DNA from 2 places in the Solibacillus sp. CAU 1738 genome. Region 1 is predicted to be linked to the other one. Evidence: predicted binding sites of a transcription regulator. Region 1 holds the regulator's gene; the other holds the start of a gene.
The links. The regulator NrdR, encoded in region 1, represses ribonucleotide reductase genes. The targets are predictions, from matches to a motif close to AACACNATATATNGTGTT.
Positions count from the first base shown of each region.

Region 2: the regulator NrdR is predicted to act here: its motif matches at 6,838-6,855, upstream of AAFN87_RS03035 (vitamin B12-dependent ribonucleotide reductase).

Region 1 is NZ_JBDQQN010000001.1:163,160-171,874, forward strand. Features, by position in the region: gene coaE (dephospho-CoA kinase) at 1-86, shown strand, start outside; gene AAFN87_RS00815 (glyceraldehyde-3-phosphate dehydrogenase) at 352-1,371, shown strand; gene speD (adenosylmethionine decarboxylase) at 1,625-1,987, shown strand; gene nrdR (transcriptional regulator NrdR) at 2,146-2,613, shown strand; gene AAFN87_RS00830 (DnaD domain protein) at 2,640-5,336, shown strand; gene dnaI (primosomal protein DnaI) at 5,338-6,279, shown strand; gene thrS (threonine--tRNA ligase) at 6,951-8,715, shown strand, end outside.
Region 2 is NZ_JBDQQN010000001.1:594,150-602,864, reverse strand. Features, by position in the region: gene AAFN87_RS03060 (RNA polymerase sigma factor) at 1-162, opposite strand, end outside; gene AAFN87_RS03055 (phosphotransferase) at 389-1,186, opposite strand; gene AAFN87_RS03050 (DUF4153 domain-containing protein) at 1,718-2,965, opposite strand; gene AAFN87_RS03045 (helix-turn-helix domain-containing protein) at 3,014-3,229, opposite strand; gene AAFN87_RS03040 (DUF2975 domain-containing protein) at 3,241-3,723, opposite strand; gene AAFN87_RS03035 (vitamin B12-dependent ribonucleotide reductase) at 4,200-6,767, opposite strand; gene AAFN87_RS03030 (lipoate--protein ligase family protein) at 7,028-7,858, opposite strand; gene AAFN87_RS03025 (rhodanese-like domain-containing protein) at 7,960-8,343, shown strand; gene gcvPB (aminomethyl-transferring glycine dehydrogenase subunit GcvPB) at 8,587-8,715, opposite strand, start outside.

The DNA of each region.
Region 1 (8,715 bases):
CCGATGCTGTTATTTATAATAATTTGAATATAGAAGCAACCGAAAAGCAATTACAGCACATTTTACAAAATTGGAATGTAATTTAACAAGGGGAGGGCTGTCTCATAATGTGAGGCAGCCCTTTTTGTGATTAGGTTTACTTTGGAATTTGGTGATGTTGAATAAGTCAAATGTGCCACATTGAGGGAATATTATAGTGAAAGTTCATTCAATCACAATGGAATATTTTCTGAATATAACAACATTAAATTTTTGGAAATAAATTGTTCATCTTTTTTCTAAATATGCTATACTAATTTGCGTATATAACATTAAATATGATATCGGAATTAACAGGAGGCATTTAAAATAATGACAGTTTCTATTGCTATTAACGGTTTTGGCCGTATTGGTCGTATGGTATTCAGACAGGCGATTTTACAAGATGAGTTAAGTGTTGTGGCGATTAACGCAAGTTATCCACCAGAAACTTTAGCACATTTAATTAAGTATGACACAAATCATGGCACTTTTGAAGGTACGGTAGAGCCACAAGAAGGCGCTTTAATCGTAAATGGTAAACATGTTGCGATCGTTAGTGAACGCGATCCTTTAAAATTACCTTGGGCTGAAATGGGTGTAGACCTAGTTATCGAAGCTACTGGTAAATTTAACGACCGTGAAAAAGCTGCATTGCACTTAGAAGCTGGCGCTAAAAAAGTTATTTTAACTGCTCCAGGTAAAAATGAAGATATTACAGTAGTTCTTGGTGTAAATGATAACTTATTAGACCTTGCTAAACATGATGTAATTTCAAACGCATCTTGTACGACAAACTGTTTAGCTCCTGTAGCGAAAGTATTAAATGATAAGTTCGGGATAAATAACGGATTAATGACGACAGTTCATGCATATACTAATGACCAAAACAACTTAGATAATCCACATAAAGATTTACGTCGTGCGCGTAACTGTGCATCGTCAATTATTCCAACTTCAACAGGTGCTGCAAAAGCTTTATCATTAGTATTACCTGAGTTACAAGGGAAACTACATGGTATGGCGTTACGTGTTCCTACACCAAACGTATCTTTAGTAGACTTAGTTGTTGATTTAAACAAAGATGTAACTGTAGAAGAAGTAAATGCAGCATTTCAAGCAGCAGCAGATGGTCCAATGAAAGGTATTTTAAATGTATCTATGGAACCGCTTGTATCTTCTGATTACAACACAACAACTTTCTCATCAACAATTGATGGATTAACGACAATGGTTATGGGCGACCGCAAAGTTAAAGTACTTGCTTGGTATGACAACGAATGGGGTTACTCAGCTCGCGTTGTAGATTTAGCGAAAAAAGTATCAAAAGCATTAGAAACTGTTAAAGCATAAACATTTGCCTCGGGATTAATTAGTAATTCCGAGGTTTTTTTGGCAGTATGCATCTATTTTGGGGATTTAATAACGAGTTTTTAAAATAGCATATTTTTGCTATTGCATAGTTGTTTGAAAAATCTTATAATCACATTTGAGTGAGTTTAATCACATGACTACTTAAAGGGTTAGGACCTCTTTGGACTAACTTTCCCCCGTGGTAGTCGACTTTGAACATTACAAAATATTATGTCAAAGGGGGAAGCGAACCATGAGAACGATGGGGCGTCATGTAATTGCTGAGCTTTGGGATTGCGATTTTGAAAAGTTAAACAATGTTAACTTTATTGAACAAACTTTTGTCGATGCCGCTTTAAGATCAGGGGCAGAAGTGCGTGAAGTTACTTTTCATAAATTTGCACCTCAAGGGGTAAGCGGAGTAGTTATTATTTCTGAATCGCATTTAACGATCCACAGTTTTCCTGAGCATGGCTATGCTAGCATTGATGTGTATACGTGTGGCGATTTAGATCCAACAGTAGCAGCAAATTACATTGCGGAAGCACTCGGCGCGAAAATGCGTGAAGCAGTCGTTGTGCCACGCGGTATGGGACCTGTTGTTGTTGGTATTTAAAAGAAAATCTAGTTAAATGAATAAAGTGAGGTAGGGGATTGATCCTCTGCCTTTTTCTGTTTCAAGGAAATAATAAATGTTTTGCAATTGCTAACTCCCGCTAAATGTTATTTGGTATAATGGTAACAGTAAATTGATATGAATCAGGAGAAATAACTATGAGATGTCCAGCTTGTCAGTACAACGGTACACGCGTTGTTGATTCAAGACCTGTAGATGATAATAAAGAAATAAGAAGACGGCGTGAATGTGAATCATGTTTATTCCGTTTTACAACGTTTGAAAAAATAGAAGAAACACCACTCATTGTAGTGAAAAAGTACGGTTCACGTGAGGAATTTAGTCGCGAGAAAGTGCTGCGTGGTTTAATTCGTGCATGTGAAAAACGACCAGTGCCATTAGACTCATTAGAAGAGCTTGTAATGGCGATTGAAAAAGATTTGCGTCGAATTGGAAATCCAGAGGTGCGTTCTGAGGATGTTGGTGAAATGGTCATGGATCGCCTAGCGAAAATTGATGAAGTCGCATATGTACGATTTGCATCTGTTTATCGACAATTCAAAGATATAAATGTGTTTATTGATGAATTAAAAGAATTAATTCATAAACAATCAGAGACAAAATAGTTACTGTAGGAGGGAATACATTGAACATGATCAATCAGCTACATCCGTATGATACTTGTGAAATTAGATGCCCTCATGAATTTAGTTTAGAAAGTCAAAAAGTTTTGCAATTATGTTATCAACCAATAATTGGTGTAGAGGCAGTCGCTTTATATTTAAAGTTTTGGGCGGAAGCTGAGCAAAGTTCACCTACATTTCATCACCATTATTTACTTGATAGCTTAGGCTTTTCGATTAAGCAATTATTTCAAGCGCGCATTACTTTAGAAGCGATTGGCTTATTGCAAAGCTTTAGCAAAGCAAGTATTTCAGCTACGCATTACGTATATAAATTGAAGAGACCTTTAGAAGCAAGTGAATTTTTTGCAGACTCCATATTATCGGTGTCACTTATGCGTAAAATTGACCGTAAAGCATATCAATCATTGCAAGATGCATTAGTAAAGAGAGAACAGTCGATTCAAGGTTTTACGGAAGTGACACGTAGCTTTAATGATGTCTTTTTAAATGTTACTGAGGCAGAACTGCAAAATATCGAACAGTTTTTTCCTCAGCAAATGGGAAGTACAAGCAGTAAAAGTTATCCATTTGAATATGATTTATTTGATTTCAAATTATTCATGGACGGTATGAGTAATTCTTTAGTACCGAGCAAATTATTTACACTTGATATAAAAATAACAATTGCTAAAGTCGCTTTTTTATATAATTATTCGGTAACAGATATGCAAAAAATTGTATTGATGGCACTAAATGAAGATGGCTCATTATCAACGACGATGATTGAGAAGAATGCAGAGGACTTTTATCAATTATCTAGTTCTGGCAACGTACCTAAGCTTTTAAAGCGTTACGAAGTTGATAATGTGAATGTAGAGCAACCTGTTCAAAAAGCTAGCTCAAAAGAAGAACATATTCGTTATTTAGATACGACATCACCGATTAAAGTGTATGAAGATATGAACGGTGTTTTACCTTCAGAAGCGACAGTTATGCAGTTCAATGATTTTCTGCGCCAAGGCATTTCATATGGTGTGTTAAATACGTTAATTCAGTATATCGCGATGTCTGATGGAAAGCTTGATTACGGGGCGAAATTACTACAAAGCATTGTAGATAATTGGGTAAGTAAAGGGGCAACTAATGCCGCTGAAGCAATTCGGATCGCGACTTTAGAGCACGACAAACGTCAAGGAACTGGTCCTACAATTCGAAAAGTAGATCGTATACCTGAGCAAAATATTCCTGATTATGTGAAAGATTATGAACTATCAACACCGTATGAATTCCTTAAAATTTTGACAAAAGGGAAGGAACCATTTAAAGGACAGATACGAATTGCCGAAAGCCTTGTGAAATCTTACGGCATCGCGCAAGGTGTTGCAAATGTCATTGTACAATATGTATGGAACGAGACGAACGGCAAATTACCAGAAAAATTCGTTGAATCTGTCGCATCTGAAATGCGGCAAAAAAACATACAATCGGCTGAAGAAGCTTTGCAATACATTGAACAGCGAGGGACAATTCCTTATAAAATTGGACAAGATGCACTCGGGGAATTTGCATTATCTCCACAAGCACTTGTTTACGATAAAACAACGCCTTACGAATTTTTAAAGCAATTATATGGTGGCAAGGAACCTGTTCGATTTACAGTTGAGCTTGCAGAACAGCTAGTGCTAGCCCAAAAAATGCCGATTGGTGTAGTCAATTATTTAATGGAATATGCGATGCGTGAAACAAACGGCAAAATGACAAAAAACTACATTCAAGCAGTAGCGAGCAACTGGTTAGCGCATAATTTAAAAAGCGCAGCAGATGCGATTCAGTTAGTTGAGCAGGAACAGGCCCCTAAAACGAAACATAAAGTAACGATGGATACACCTCTTGCGTTTAAAGCACAGCAAAAGAATTTAGATAATTGGCTGCCGCGTTATGATGAAGTGATTCCATATGAGTTTTTAAAGGGCTTGAAAAAAGGTGATGAGCCTCTTCCGTATATTGTTGAAATGGCAGAGAATTACGTGTTAACTGGTGGTATGACTGTTGGAGTAGTAAATGCTTTATTTGAATATGTAATTGTTAAATCAGGCCGAATAAATAAAAAGTTCATCGATACGCTAGCTTTCAACGTTCAAATGCAGAATATAATGTTAGCTAAAGATGCGCTACAATATTTCGAGCAAAACAATCAAAAGGCAAATGTTGCGACGATCACACAAGCAAATTTATTGCAATTTTATCCACAAAATTATGAGTTTGCTGATGCGGAGTCAAAATATGAAAAGCAAACACCGTATGAATTTATTAAACAGCTTAACAACGGACAAGAGCCGTTTGACTATACGGTAAAGGCTGCCGAAAAGCTAATAACGCAGTATAGTATGACGCCTGCTGTAGTGAACTATTTGCTTGAATATGTGTTAGAAAAAACAGACGGTGCATTGCCCGAGAAATATATTAACAGTGTGGCGGACTCTTGGCGACGAAATAACTTGCAAACGCTTGGACAAGCAAAAGATTATGTTAAACGCTCTGAGCAAAAAGCGACAGTGAAAAAAGGTGTGAAAGTGGAGCGTGTGCCAGAATGGTTCCATAAAAAAGAAGACTTAATTGAAACTAAGAATTCTGAGCCAGCATCACAAGATCACGTCGATTTAGAGGCAGAGCATAAAAAATTACTAGAACAATTACGGAATTACGATGGGAAGGTGAACTAAAATAGAACCGATAAATGAAGCGTTAAAGCGTGTGGTCAATGTACCATCTTTCCAAGAGAGATATAATGCAATGCGACGGGATATTTTACAACACGAGCAAATACAAAAATTTTTAAAGGACAATGCTGAACGTATTGATGACGGGATGATTGAGCGTAGCATGTCAAAACTCCATGAATTTGTTAGTCAATCGACTGAATGCTGTAAATGCGGCTCGACAAATAAATGCACAAACTATTTAGAAGGCTTCATTCCGAAATTAATAATTGCAAATAGTCGTATCGATGTTTCGTATGAACGCTGCGAACAAAAAATCGTAGAGGATGAACGTCGTGAAATGGCATCGATGGTATCATCTATTCATATGCCAAAGGATGTTTTACAAGCAACGATTGAAGACATTGTAATCGAAGGTAATAAGTCGCGTTTCCAAGCTGTACAACAAATTGTATCATTTATTAATGAATACCGAGCAACTGGCCAGCTACCAGAAAAGGGATTATATTTATACGGTGAATTTGGCGTTGGGAAATCGTTTATACTAGGAGCAATAGCTAATGAATTAGCGAAAATAAAAATCAAATCGGTGCTTGTATATGTTCCAGAGTTTCTACGAGAAATAAAGGCAGCTATTAATGACCAAACATTGCAAAGTAAAGTGGATTTTGTTAAGAGGACTCCTGTTTTAATGTTAGATGACTTTGGAGCAGAAGGAATTACACCATGGGCACGTGACGAAATTATAGGGACGATTTTGCATTATCGCATGAGTGAGCGACTACCAACATTTATATCATCCAATTTTGATTATGATGATTTAGAATATAATATCGCTCGTTCGCAGCGTGGTGAAGTGGAAGAAGTGAAAGCTCGACGCATTATGGAGCGTATTAAAGCGACGACAACTTTGTTAAGGCTAGAAGGCGAAAATTTACGTCGTTAAATTTTCGGATTTTAGCAGTTGCTTTTTTCGATAAGCGAGCGTATACTGTGCTAGTAATTACAATATTTAAAGCATTGATAAGGACATGAAGTTTGTGCACCGACTTAGTAGAGAGGGGAGCCTTGGCTGTGAGCTTCCTAGCACGACACATACTTTACTACCTTTGAGCAGTGGCGGGGATAATCCGTCAACGTTTATCAGTACGTTAACTGACCTAGAGCTTCGTTCGAGATTTATCTCGGAAGGAAGAAGGGTGGAACCACGAGCATACGCGTCGTCCCTTTTGGTAGGGATGGCGCTTTTTTGTTTTCTAGGAGATTAAAATCAATTACGCCTCGGCGTAATTGCGTCCAGATTTTTTTCGAGCTCGCTCGAAAAACTCCCTTAAAAAATCTGTGACATCCGCCGGGGCATTAACTTGATTCAGCCGGGGTTTGATCAGCCACTGAATTGAATTTCATATTTAGCATTCATCCCTCACTTATAGAAGAAGGGGACTTCTGCTGAAACAAGTTAATAATTACGGATATAAGATCAATACTTATGTAGATTATATAAATAACTCCGAATATTAGATAAATATTTCTGTAAATTATATAAATATATCTAGAAAACAAAAAATGCTCGACTAAAGATCGCCCAAGTAAAAATATAAAATAGGAGGACTCAACATGTCTGAAATGATTAAATTAACATTTCCTGATGGTAATGTGAAAGAATTCGAAAAAGGAATCTCAACTTTAGATGTTGCTGGTTCAATTAGCCCAGGGTTAAAAAAGAGTGCACTTGCAGGGAAATTAAATGGTGTATTAGTGGATGCTAAAACACCGATTGAAGAAGATGCAGCAATCGAAATCATTACTAATAAATCACCTGAAGCATTAGAAATTTTACGTCACTCTACTGCCCATTTAACAGCACAAGCAGTGAAACGTCTTTTCCCAGAAGTAAAGCTAGGTATCGGACCAGTAATTGAATCTGGTTTCTACTATGATATTGATGCACCTACACCGATTACAGCAGAAGACCTGCCATTAATCGAAAAAGAAATGAAAAAAATTATCGCGGAAAACATTGAGATTGAACGTAAAAACGTTTCACGTGACGAAGCACAAAAAATTTATGAAGAAGTAGGCGACGAGTATAAATTAGAGCTTCTTGAAGCAATTCCGGCTGACGAGCAAGTATCTATTTATTATCAAGGTGATTTCTTTGACCTTTGTCGTGGTATCCACGTACCATCAACAGGTAAGTTGAAAGAATTTAAATTACTTTCATTAGCAGGAGCTTATTGGAGAGGAAACTCTGACAATAAAATGCTTCAACGTATTTACGGTACAGCTTTCTTTACGAAAGAAGAGTTAAAACATCACTTACAAATGCTTGAAGAAGCGAAAGAACGTGACCACCGTAAAATTGGTAAAGAACTTGATTTATTCATGACTTCACAAAAAGTAGGTCAAGGATTACCGCTATGGTTACCAAATGGTGCAACAATCCGCCGTGTAATCGAACGCTATATCGTGGATAAAGAATTAAAACTTGGCTACAAACATGTGTATACACCTGTGTTAGGTTCTAAAGAGCTTTACAAAACATCGGGTCACTGGGATCACTACCAAGATTCTATTTTCCCGCCAATGGAAATGGACAATGAAACATTAATTATGCGTCCGATGAACTGTCCACACCATATGATGATTTTCAAAAACGGTTACCATTCATACCGCCACTTACCATTACGTATTGCAGAGCTTGGTACAATGCACCGTTATGAAATGTCAGGTGCGGTTTCAGGTTTACAACGTGTTCGTGGGATGACTTTAAATGATGCGCACCTTTTCGTACGTCCTGACCAAATTAAAACAGAGTTCAAAAAAGTAGTTGAATTAATTTTAGATGTATACAAAGATTTTGATTTAACTGATTACACATTCCGTTTATCTTATCGTGACCCAGCGGATAAAGAGAAATACTTCGATGATGATGAAATGTGGGAAAAAGCACAAGCGATGTTAAAAGAAGCAATGGATGAGCTGGGCTTGGATTACTACGAAGCTGAAGGCGAAGCAGCTTTCTATGGTCCGAAATTAGACGTTCAAGTAAAAACGGCAATTGGTAAAGAAGAAACATTATCAACAGCTCAGCTGGACTTCTTATTACCTGAACGTTTTGACTTAACTTATGTTGGTGAGGATGGTCAACCACAACGTCCGGTAGTAATTCACCGTGGTGTCGTGTCAACAATGGAACGTTTCGTAGCCTTCTTAATTGAAGAATACAAAGGCGCATTCCCAACTTGGTTAGCACCTGTACAAGTCGAAATTATTCCAGTATCAAATGCAGTTCACTTCGATTACGCAAAACAAATCGAAGAGCAATTAATCGCTGCTGGTTTACGTGTGGAAATGGATGATCGTGAAGAAAAGCTAGGTT
Region 2 (8,715 bases), 430 kb from region 1:
AAGAATACTTGTTGGCGTAACTAAAATCTTTGCGAACAATTCCTGAATAATATCATCAGCAATTTCATTACTCTTCGTTAACCCTATTAATAAGTTCCTCAAATAACGATAATGTTCATTGTATACTTCCTCAATCAGTTCTAATGGATTGTTTTTAGACATACTTTTAAGCTCCCTGCATCATCTTCCTTACAAATGAGTCGATTCATAATTAAAATAGTTGCAATTATTTATTTATTTTTTAGTATTATTGTAAAAAATACCTAAAATACACTTCCGGCAGATCGGAGTATTCAAATAAACATAAGTAGTCACGTTCTAAAAAACAAAAATAGCGTTAAACCCGCTAGGCCTAACGCTATTACTATTCATTTAGTTCAAAACTTTATTATATCCATTCTTTCCCATGCTTGCGGATGAATTTAATTTCGTTTTGATAATGTTCAACATGCCCTTCATCTACCATCTTTTGAAAAGCAATGTTGCCTTCACTGGCTTTTCTCGTAATTGTATTACATAGCCCTTTTAATCGTAGCAATACCATTTCCAAATAATCTTCTTCTATTTCCTCACCGTATGATTCAAAAAATAATCTAACTCTTTGTTTTATACGGTTAGCATGCTGTAAGGAATTATAATAAACTACTTCCTCATCTGATTCAGGAAGAAAATATCTACTTAAGGGGACGCAAGTATAAAGAGTATATGCTATGTCCCAAAGTCTTGGACCAGGTCCAGCAACATCAAAATCAATAATACCTATTGGTCTTTCATGCTTAAATATAATGTTGTATATTGCAAAATCATTATGGCATAGGACCTCAAATTGTTGGGGAGTGTTATCTAATGATTGCCAGCTATCATCAAATGAAAAATCACTTACAGAATCATGATAAAGACGGAGCATTTTCGCTATTTCTATTAAGACATCATTAGACCACATGTACTCTTTTATAGGATAATTCCCTGCTTCTCCTTCAATAAACGATAATATCTCTCTTCCTTTTTCATCAATACCTAAAAACTTTGGTGCATAACTGAAACCTTTGCTCTCCAAATGCTTTAATAGCTTATGGATTTTAGGACTTTCTGGCTTTAATTCTCGTCTCACAGTATCTCCTGAACGATACACGTCAGAGACATTCCCTCCTGTTAGTATTTCTTCGTTTTCGTACTGACTTGTCATTAAAATCCCCCCAATATAGGAACGCTACTATTGTCCAATAGAGATGTATTTTTACCCATAATTAAAAGCAGATATACAAAGGTATCTGCTTGGTAATGGGAATTTAATTGTCCACACCATGAATCCCTTGAATGATTTCAGATAGACAAATAAACGCATCCTTAAAATCAAGAATCGCCATCGCCTCTCTATCCAATTAAGTAATCAGTTCAAAGTATTCCATATGTGTAATATAGATTCCCCTTTCTTTACATCTCTAATTTACACATTACTAAATACTTCCTTTTAGTTCAATACCATTAAAAGTATCTTGTTCAAGTTTGCCTATTTAATAGAAATTTTATTGAGCTTTTCAGGATTTGAGGCATACAGCTATATTTAAACCCACATTTTAGGGCATACATAACATTCACTTTAATAATGAAAATAAGCCAAAACTATGCAACTCTGTACAAAAAGCTGCATAATATCGGCTCTAAAAATTTTATACGTTATAGAAGATTAGCTTTTCGTTACATTAACAGAGCCTTTCTAATTAAAAATTATAGGAAAAGTAAATATAACGAAAGCTGCCCAAAGTCCGTATACTGGCAAATACTTAGTAACGGCATCTTGGATAGTTGAAGGTCCCGATTTGTTTTGTAGAAAACGCATATAGGAGAGCATAATCCAAATTAGATTTCCACAGATAAGTATGTTTACTCCTAAAACAGCAAGTCTATTAGGCGTAATCCCATAAGAAGAAAGTCTGAACACGATAGCTGACAAAGCCACACTATCAATGATAAGCGCAAGAACAATTAAGGCAAAATTTATATAATCTGAAATGTTCTTTTTCTCGTCTGAGTCACTCTCGGTAATGGAAAATATGGTAATGGCCAATACACCGAGGAGTATTCCGTTGAAAGCTATCAGGAAGTTACGGTCCAAGAATGGATTTTTTCCGACCCATATAACCGTTATAAGATAGACCACCAATGTAACCAGGACAAGAGGACTAAAAATTTTAGCTAAATATGGTGTAATATTCTTAGCAAGTTTAAAATTCGTTGATACTAGGTATGCAGCCACAATAGCGAGAGAGGCAGCACCAAATAATACGACATTACTAAAATAAAAGTCTTCTATATCCAAGCCAACAAAGCTAAATAATTGCATCGTTAATGCTGCTAGCACCATTCCGCTAACTGCCATGCTGGCGTAGAGAATACAATATTCCAAATTAAATTTAATATAGGCTAATCTTGTACTGCCTTTTGAATATTCATTTCCTGTAAATGCAACCCCTACCAATACCCATAAGAATATGGGAAGGTGTAAATAAGCAAGGATAATACTATCTTTATAATTTAATGGCAGCATATTAAGATAAAAACCGGAAATTAGGAACAACGCTGCAAGGGAATAAATAACACTTTTTTTCGGAGTATTATTGTAAACAAAATACGCAGCAATAAAGGGAATTATACCAAAAGCCAGGTTTATTGGAGCAATTGCTTCCTGTTCGACAAAATGGAAAATGACCCTTGTGCTTATCCCGGCCAGAATAGCTAGAATGCCCATGAATAAGAAACCTTTTTGAAGAAAGGTAGATTTCTCTGTATTTTCTACCTCCTTGAAATGCAATCTTTCATACCAAACGCCAAGTACCTGAGAATCAGGATTTTGTTCCCATGCATGAGAGAATGATTTTTTAAAACCTTTCGGATCTTTTCTATACATTCTCTCCAGCTCATGAGGGTTATCAATATTTTTAATAATCAAATTGTTAATGTCCATTGTTATACCTCCCATAATAATTTTTATATTAAGTTTCCTCCACAATGTTTAACTGTCTTCGTCACTTTTGTATTCTAAAATATCTCCAGGATGACATTCTAAAGCCTTACAAATTGCCTCTAAAGTGGATAATCGAATCGCCTTTGCCTTTCCATTTTTCAATATAGAAAGGTTCGCCATTGTTATGCCAACCTGCTCCGAAAGTTCTGTAACGCTCATTTTTCTTTTTGCTAACATTACATCAATATTAATAATAATTGCCATTGTTATTTACCTCAGACCGTTAAATCATTTTCTGATTTGATATCAATTGCTTCTTGTAAAAGTTTTTGGAGAACAGCCGCAAAGACTGCGATAACCATCGATGCAAAAGGAACAACTAATCCAACAAAGATAACTCCCGGTGCGTCGTCTACTTCTGCAAAGATATAGAAGAGCGGCAAAACTAGCACATGCAAAATACTGATTGTGATTGCACTGTATTTGATTTTCTTTAAAGCTCTTACAGATAAATCGGAGAAAGCTTTATTCTGGTCAATATAGCGTAAGAGTTTGAGAGCCTGATACACAGCAAAATAAAAAGGAATCGCCGATGCATCAAAAGCGATGAAAACAAGATATTTTAAAAAAGCAAACTCTGGAAGCAATTTTGCTACAAAATTCGCCATCTCAGGCACCAAAAAGATGCACAGAGCAATAATTGGGATCCCTAAAAGAATAACAGCTATTTTTAAAAACAACGTTGTTACTTTTTCCATAAAAAACACCTCACATATTTATTCTGATTTTAATACACATTTTATCGTTTTACAATAAATTTTTATTAAATTAAATAATATTTTTATTGTAGGTTGCTGTTTAAAGAAAAAAAAATAACATTCCTCATGCAAAGAAATGCTCTTTAACTTTAAACTATTAATTTAATAACTTGTACAGCTAACCGTGACACTGCCTGTCTTTTTCTAGACAGTAAGAAAACCTTATCTTGTTCCCATAAAAAAACACATCTACATTGAGTATTTCGGGTTTAAATACCCGTTATTCAATGAAAGGTGTTTTTGTTTGTCCCATGTTATGCACCTATCTCTGTAGCACGACCTTCTTTATTCCATTTTTAGACTTGTGGTATTCTAGCTCTTTTTGACATAAAAACACCCCTTTAGATTACTAAAATCTAAAGGGGCTATACGGTACGACTTATTTCAAATCTACACTACGTACTACTTTCGTTATTTTATAAACCGCATTTTAATTGTGCGCCACAGTTTGTACATGTGTTACAGCCGCCCATTTCCTCGACTGTTCCTTGACGACATACCGGGCATGTATTCCCTACTTCTGAACCGATTGTAACGTTTGTTTGTGCTAGAGGCGCAATTGTATCAACTAAAACAACTGGTCGTGCAATCTCCTCTTGAACAAACTCTTCTCCAAATGACATTTGTTCTTCCGTATTCTCTTCAGCTTTTAGTGTTAATACTTGTGTATCACGGCTGCCGTCAACATACACAGTACCACCCTTTGCACCACCATGGTATAAGCGCTCGTACACTTTTTGTACTTGCTCTACTGTATACCCTTTTGGTGCGTTTACTGTTTTAGAAATTGAAGAATCAATCCATTTTTGAATTATACATTGCACATCCGCATGCGCTTCTGCAGATAATTGCATCGAAGAAACAAACCATTCTGGTAGGTTTTGCTCGTCTGCATCAGGATTATTTTGTAAATATTCTTGAACTATTTCTGCTTTCACTTCGATAAATTTACCTAAGCGACCTGAACGGTAATAAGTGAATGAGAAGTATGGCTCAAGACCTGTCGCAACCCCTACCATCGTTCCTGTAGAACCAGTTGGCGCTACTGTTAATAGATGCGAGTTACGAATACCGTTTTCTAGGACGCCTTGGCGCACATGCTCCGGCATTTTTTGCATAAAACCAGTGTTAATAAACGCTTGACGTAAACGTGCTGTTTCTTCCGCATTTTCACCTTGTAGGAACGGGAAGCTGCCGCGTTCTTTACCTAGCTCTATCGACTGCTCATAAGCTGCTGTTGCAATGACTTCGAAAATGTCATTCACAAGCTTATTACCTTCTTCAGAACCATATTCTTTTTCACAATAAATAAGTAAATCTGCTAATCCCATTACTCCTAAACCAACACGGCGCTCACCTAGTGCTTGCGTTTTGTTTTCAGGTAAGAAGTAAGGTGTTGCATCAATTACATTATCTTGCATACGTACTCCAACACGAACCGTTTCGCGTAGTGCCTCGTAATCGACAGTTTTCGTATCTTTTTGAGCAAACTGCGCTAAGTTCACAGCTGCTAAATTACATACAGAATATGGTGCAAGTGGTTGTTCCCCACATGGATTCGTTGCAACTACTTTTTGACCATAGCTTACCGCATTTGTCATTTCGTTGGCATTATCTATGAAGAAAATACCTGGCTCTGCAGCATATGTTGCACAAATATTAATTAAATTCCATAGCTCACGTGCTTTAATTGTACGGTAAGTGCGAACAGCATGTCCCATTGCTTCCCATTCACGAACATCGCCAACTTCATGCCATTGTTCGTTGTAAATAGCCATTTCTTCTGGTGAGTAATTTGCAACATCTGGGAAACGTAGTGCGAAATCTTCATCGTTTTCAACTGCTTCCATAAACTCATTTGTTAATGTTACTGAAATATTAGCACCCGTTAAAAACTCAGGATTATGAACAGAATAAGTTCCGCCATCACGCAGTTTTGTTTCAGCATCACGAATAATTGCTTCGTTAAATCCACCGAAACCTTCGATATTTTTATAATTTACAATGCCTTGATACATCGCTTCCTCTTGTTGCGATAAAGGCTTGAATTTCAATTTTTCATTCGCTAAACGGATAATAGATTCATCTGTCGTATTTTCCATTAAATAACGTAATATACGTGGATTTTGCATTTTTGAAATGATAAATTCCACAATATCTGGATGCCAATCTGCTAGCATTATCATTTGTGCCCCACGTCTTGAGCCACCCTGTTCAACAAGGTGAGTTAGCTTAGCAATATCATCTAACCACGATACAGAACCAGATGATCTACCATTGACACCGCGTGCTAAAGTATTGCGCGGACGAAGTGTAGAACCATTCGTACCAACGCCACCACCACGGCTCATAATTTCCATTACTTGCTTACGGTGGTCACTAATACCTTCGCGGCTATCCGCCACAAATGGCATTACGTAACAGTTAAAAAATGTTACATCCGTCTCAGAGCCTGCTCCGTAGATTACACGACCGGCTGGAATGAACTTTAAACTTACAAGCTGTTCATAAAACTTATTGAACCATTTTTGACGGTCTTCCTCTGTTTTCTCTACACTAGAAAGTCCTGTAGCATTACGTTTCGCAATTTGCTCATAATAAATTTCAAGTGGTTTTTCAATAATATCTAGTGAACGGACAATTATACCGGATTGTTGCTCCTCTGGGTTATCGAGGACATGGCGGAAATCTTCCTCAATTAAAATTGTCGCTTTTTTAGCAACCGTATCAATCGATTGAATAATACCTAACCCTCGTGCTGGGAATTTAGGATCTTCCTTAACCGTTAAAACGACGAAATCTCCTGCTTTTAATGTCTTCTTCTCCGTATCCTTAAAAGAATAGCGGTCAATCATCACAAGACGTGATACCCCTTTATGTGTAATATGCATATCCGGTGTAACTGGGTGTACTTGTGGAAATTGTTCAATATCCTTGTTTAACTGGTCTACGAAGATAGTTGTTTGATTGTTAATTGTTACCATCTACCTAGCCTCCTCTTTTAAAATGCTCTTAAAACAAGCTATTTCCCTTTTTTAGAGAAATAAACAATAAAACACAATATGTAGTGTTTTTATTTTTGACGAACGCACTATATATAGTTCATTTAATCACTTTTAAAAGATTACATCAAAATCTTTTTCTTCGCAAGGTCTTGATTTTTTTAAAATGTCAGCCAATCCATATTATACAAGGATTTTTCAAATGAAATTTTTTTTCAATCAATAAAACAAATGTTCGTTTATTATTTTTTATAATTCCACAAATCATTTGCATACTTTGTTTTTTCTAATTGTTCCACGTATTCTAATTGCTCTTTCGTTAATTCATATGGTACAAGCTCTATATGTAGTGCTTGTTCGAACCCTTGTTTAAATGCTGCAACACATTGCGAAATTGTAAATGGTGTAGAAGACAGGCGATTCATTGCCACTGCCTTTTCAGGTAATTTTTTTCGCATCTTATCTTTTGCTTCTTCTGAAGGAAATTTAAAAACGGACAATAATTTTTCTTCGTCCAATTCAAGTAAAATAGCTCCATGCTGTAAAATAACACCTTTTTGACGTGTCTGTGCACTACCTGCTACTTTTTTCCCTTCCACTACAAGCTCATACCAGCTTGGCGCATCAAAGCAAACTGCACTTTTCGGCTGCTTTAAATCTGCTTGTTTTTCCTTAGTATCTGGCACACTAAAATAAGCATCTAGTCCTAAATTTTGAAAACCTATTAATAACCCTTCACTAAGCACACGATACGCCTCTGTAACTGTTTGTGGCATATTAGAATAGCTTTCTGTGACGATAATGGAATAAGTTAGCTCTTGATCATGTAATACGGCACGTCCACCTGTAGGGCGTCGAACGAAACCTAAATTTTGTCGTTTCACTTCATCTAAATTAATATCCCGTTCCGCTTGTTGAAAGTAACCAATAGATAATGTAGCAGGATTCCATTCATAAAAACGAATAATAGGTGGAATATCTCCATTACTATGCCAATCAAGTAACGCCTCATCTAAAGCCATATTAAATGAAGGCGTACACGGTCCTGAATTAATAAAATACCAACTCTCCATTATTTTCATCTCCTCAAAATATACATTTTAGCAAACTTACTCGACTATCGCCACAATCTCTTTTATAATAGATTTTGTAGATAGAAAGGGGTTTACAAGCAGTGAATATTCTCATTACAATTATTATCATTCTTGCGGTCATCGTTGTATATGTGCTAATCAACTCGATGCGACTAAAAAAAGCTGTAACGAATTTAACACAAGAAGAATTTATACAAGGATACCGTAAAGCACAATTAATCGACCTACGTGAACCGAAAGAATTCGATGCAGGACATATTTTAGGTGCTCGCAACATTCCATCGACGCAGTTTAATACGAGATACAAAGAAATCCGCCCAGATCTTCCTGTATACTTATACTGCCAAAACACAGGTCGAAGTGCACGTGCTGCATTGCAACTAAAGAAAAAAGGCTATAACCAAATTTACCAACTTCAAGGCGGTTTTAAAACTTGGACAGGTAAAGTGAAATCAAAAGCATAAGCAAAGAGGAAGTTCTCTAACAAGAGAAACTTCCTTTTTATTTTTTCGATTATCTTTCAAAAAGTTGGGGTAAAATATCGAAAATAGTTTTTGGTGGATGTATCTTATGTTGTAATCTATTAATCCAATATCAACTTTACCTCAAAAGTTTTATATTTTATAGCTTTACAATGGTTTTCTACCTATATAAATAGCCCCTGTAAGATGTTTGACATCTAACAGGGGCATTTATTATTATGCCTCTTATTTTGTATAGCGAAGCACTGGTGTACGTGCAGCACGTGTTTCATCTAAACGTGATACAACAGTCGTATGCGGTGCCTCTTGAACGATAGCAGGATTCTCCTCTGCTTCCTTCGCAATTTGGATCAT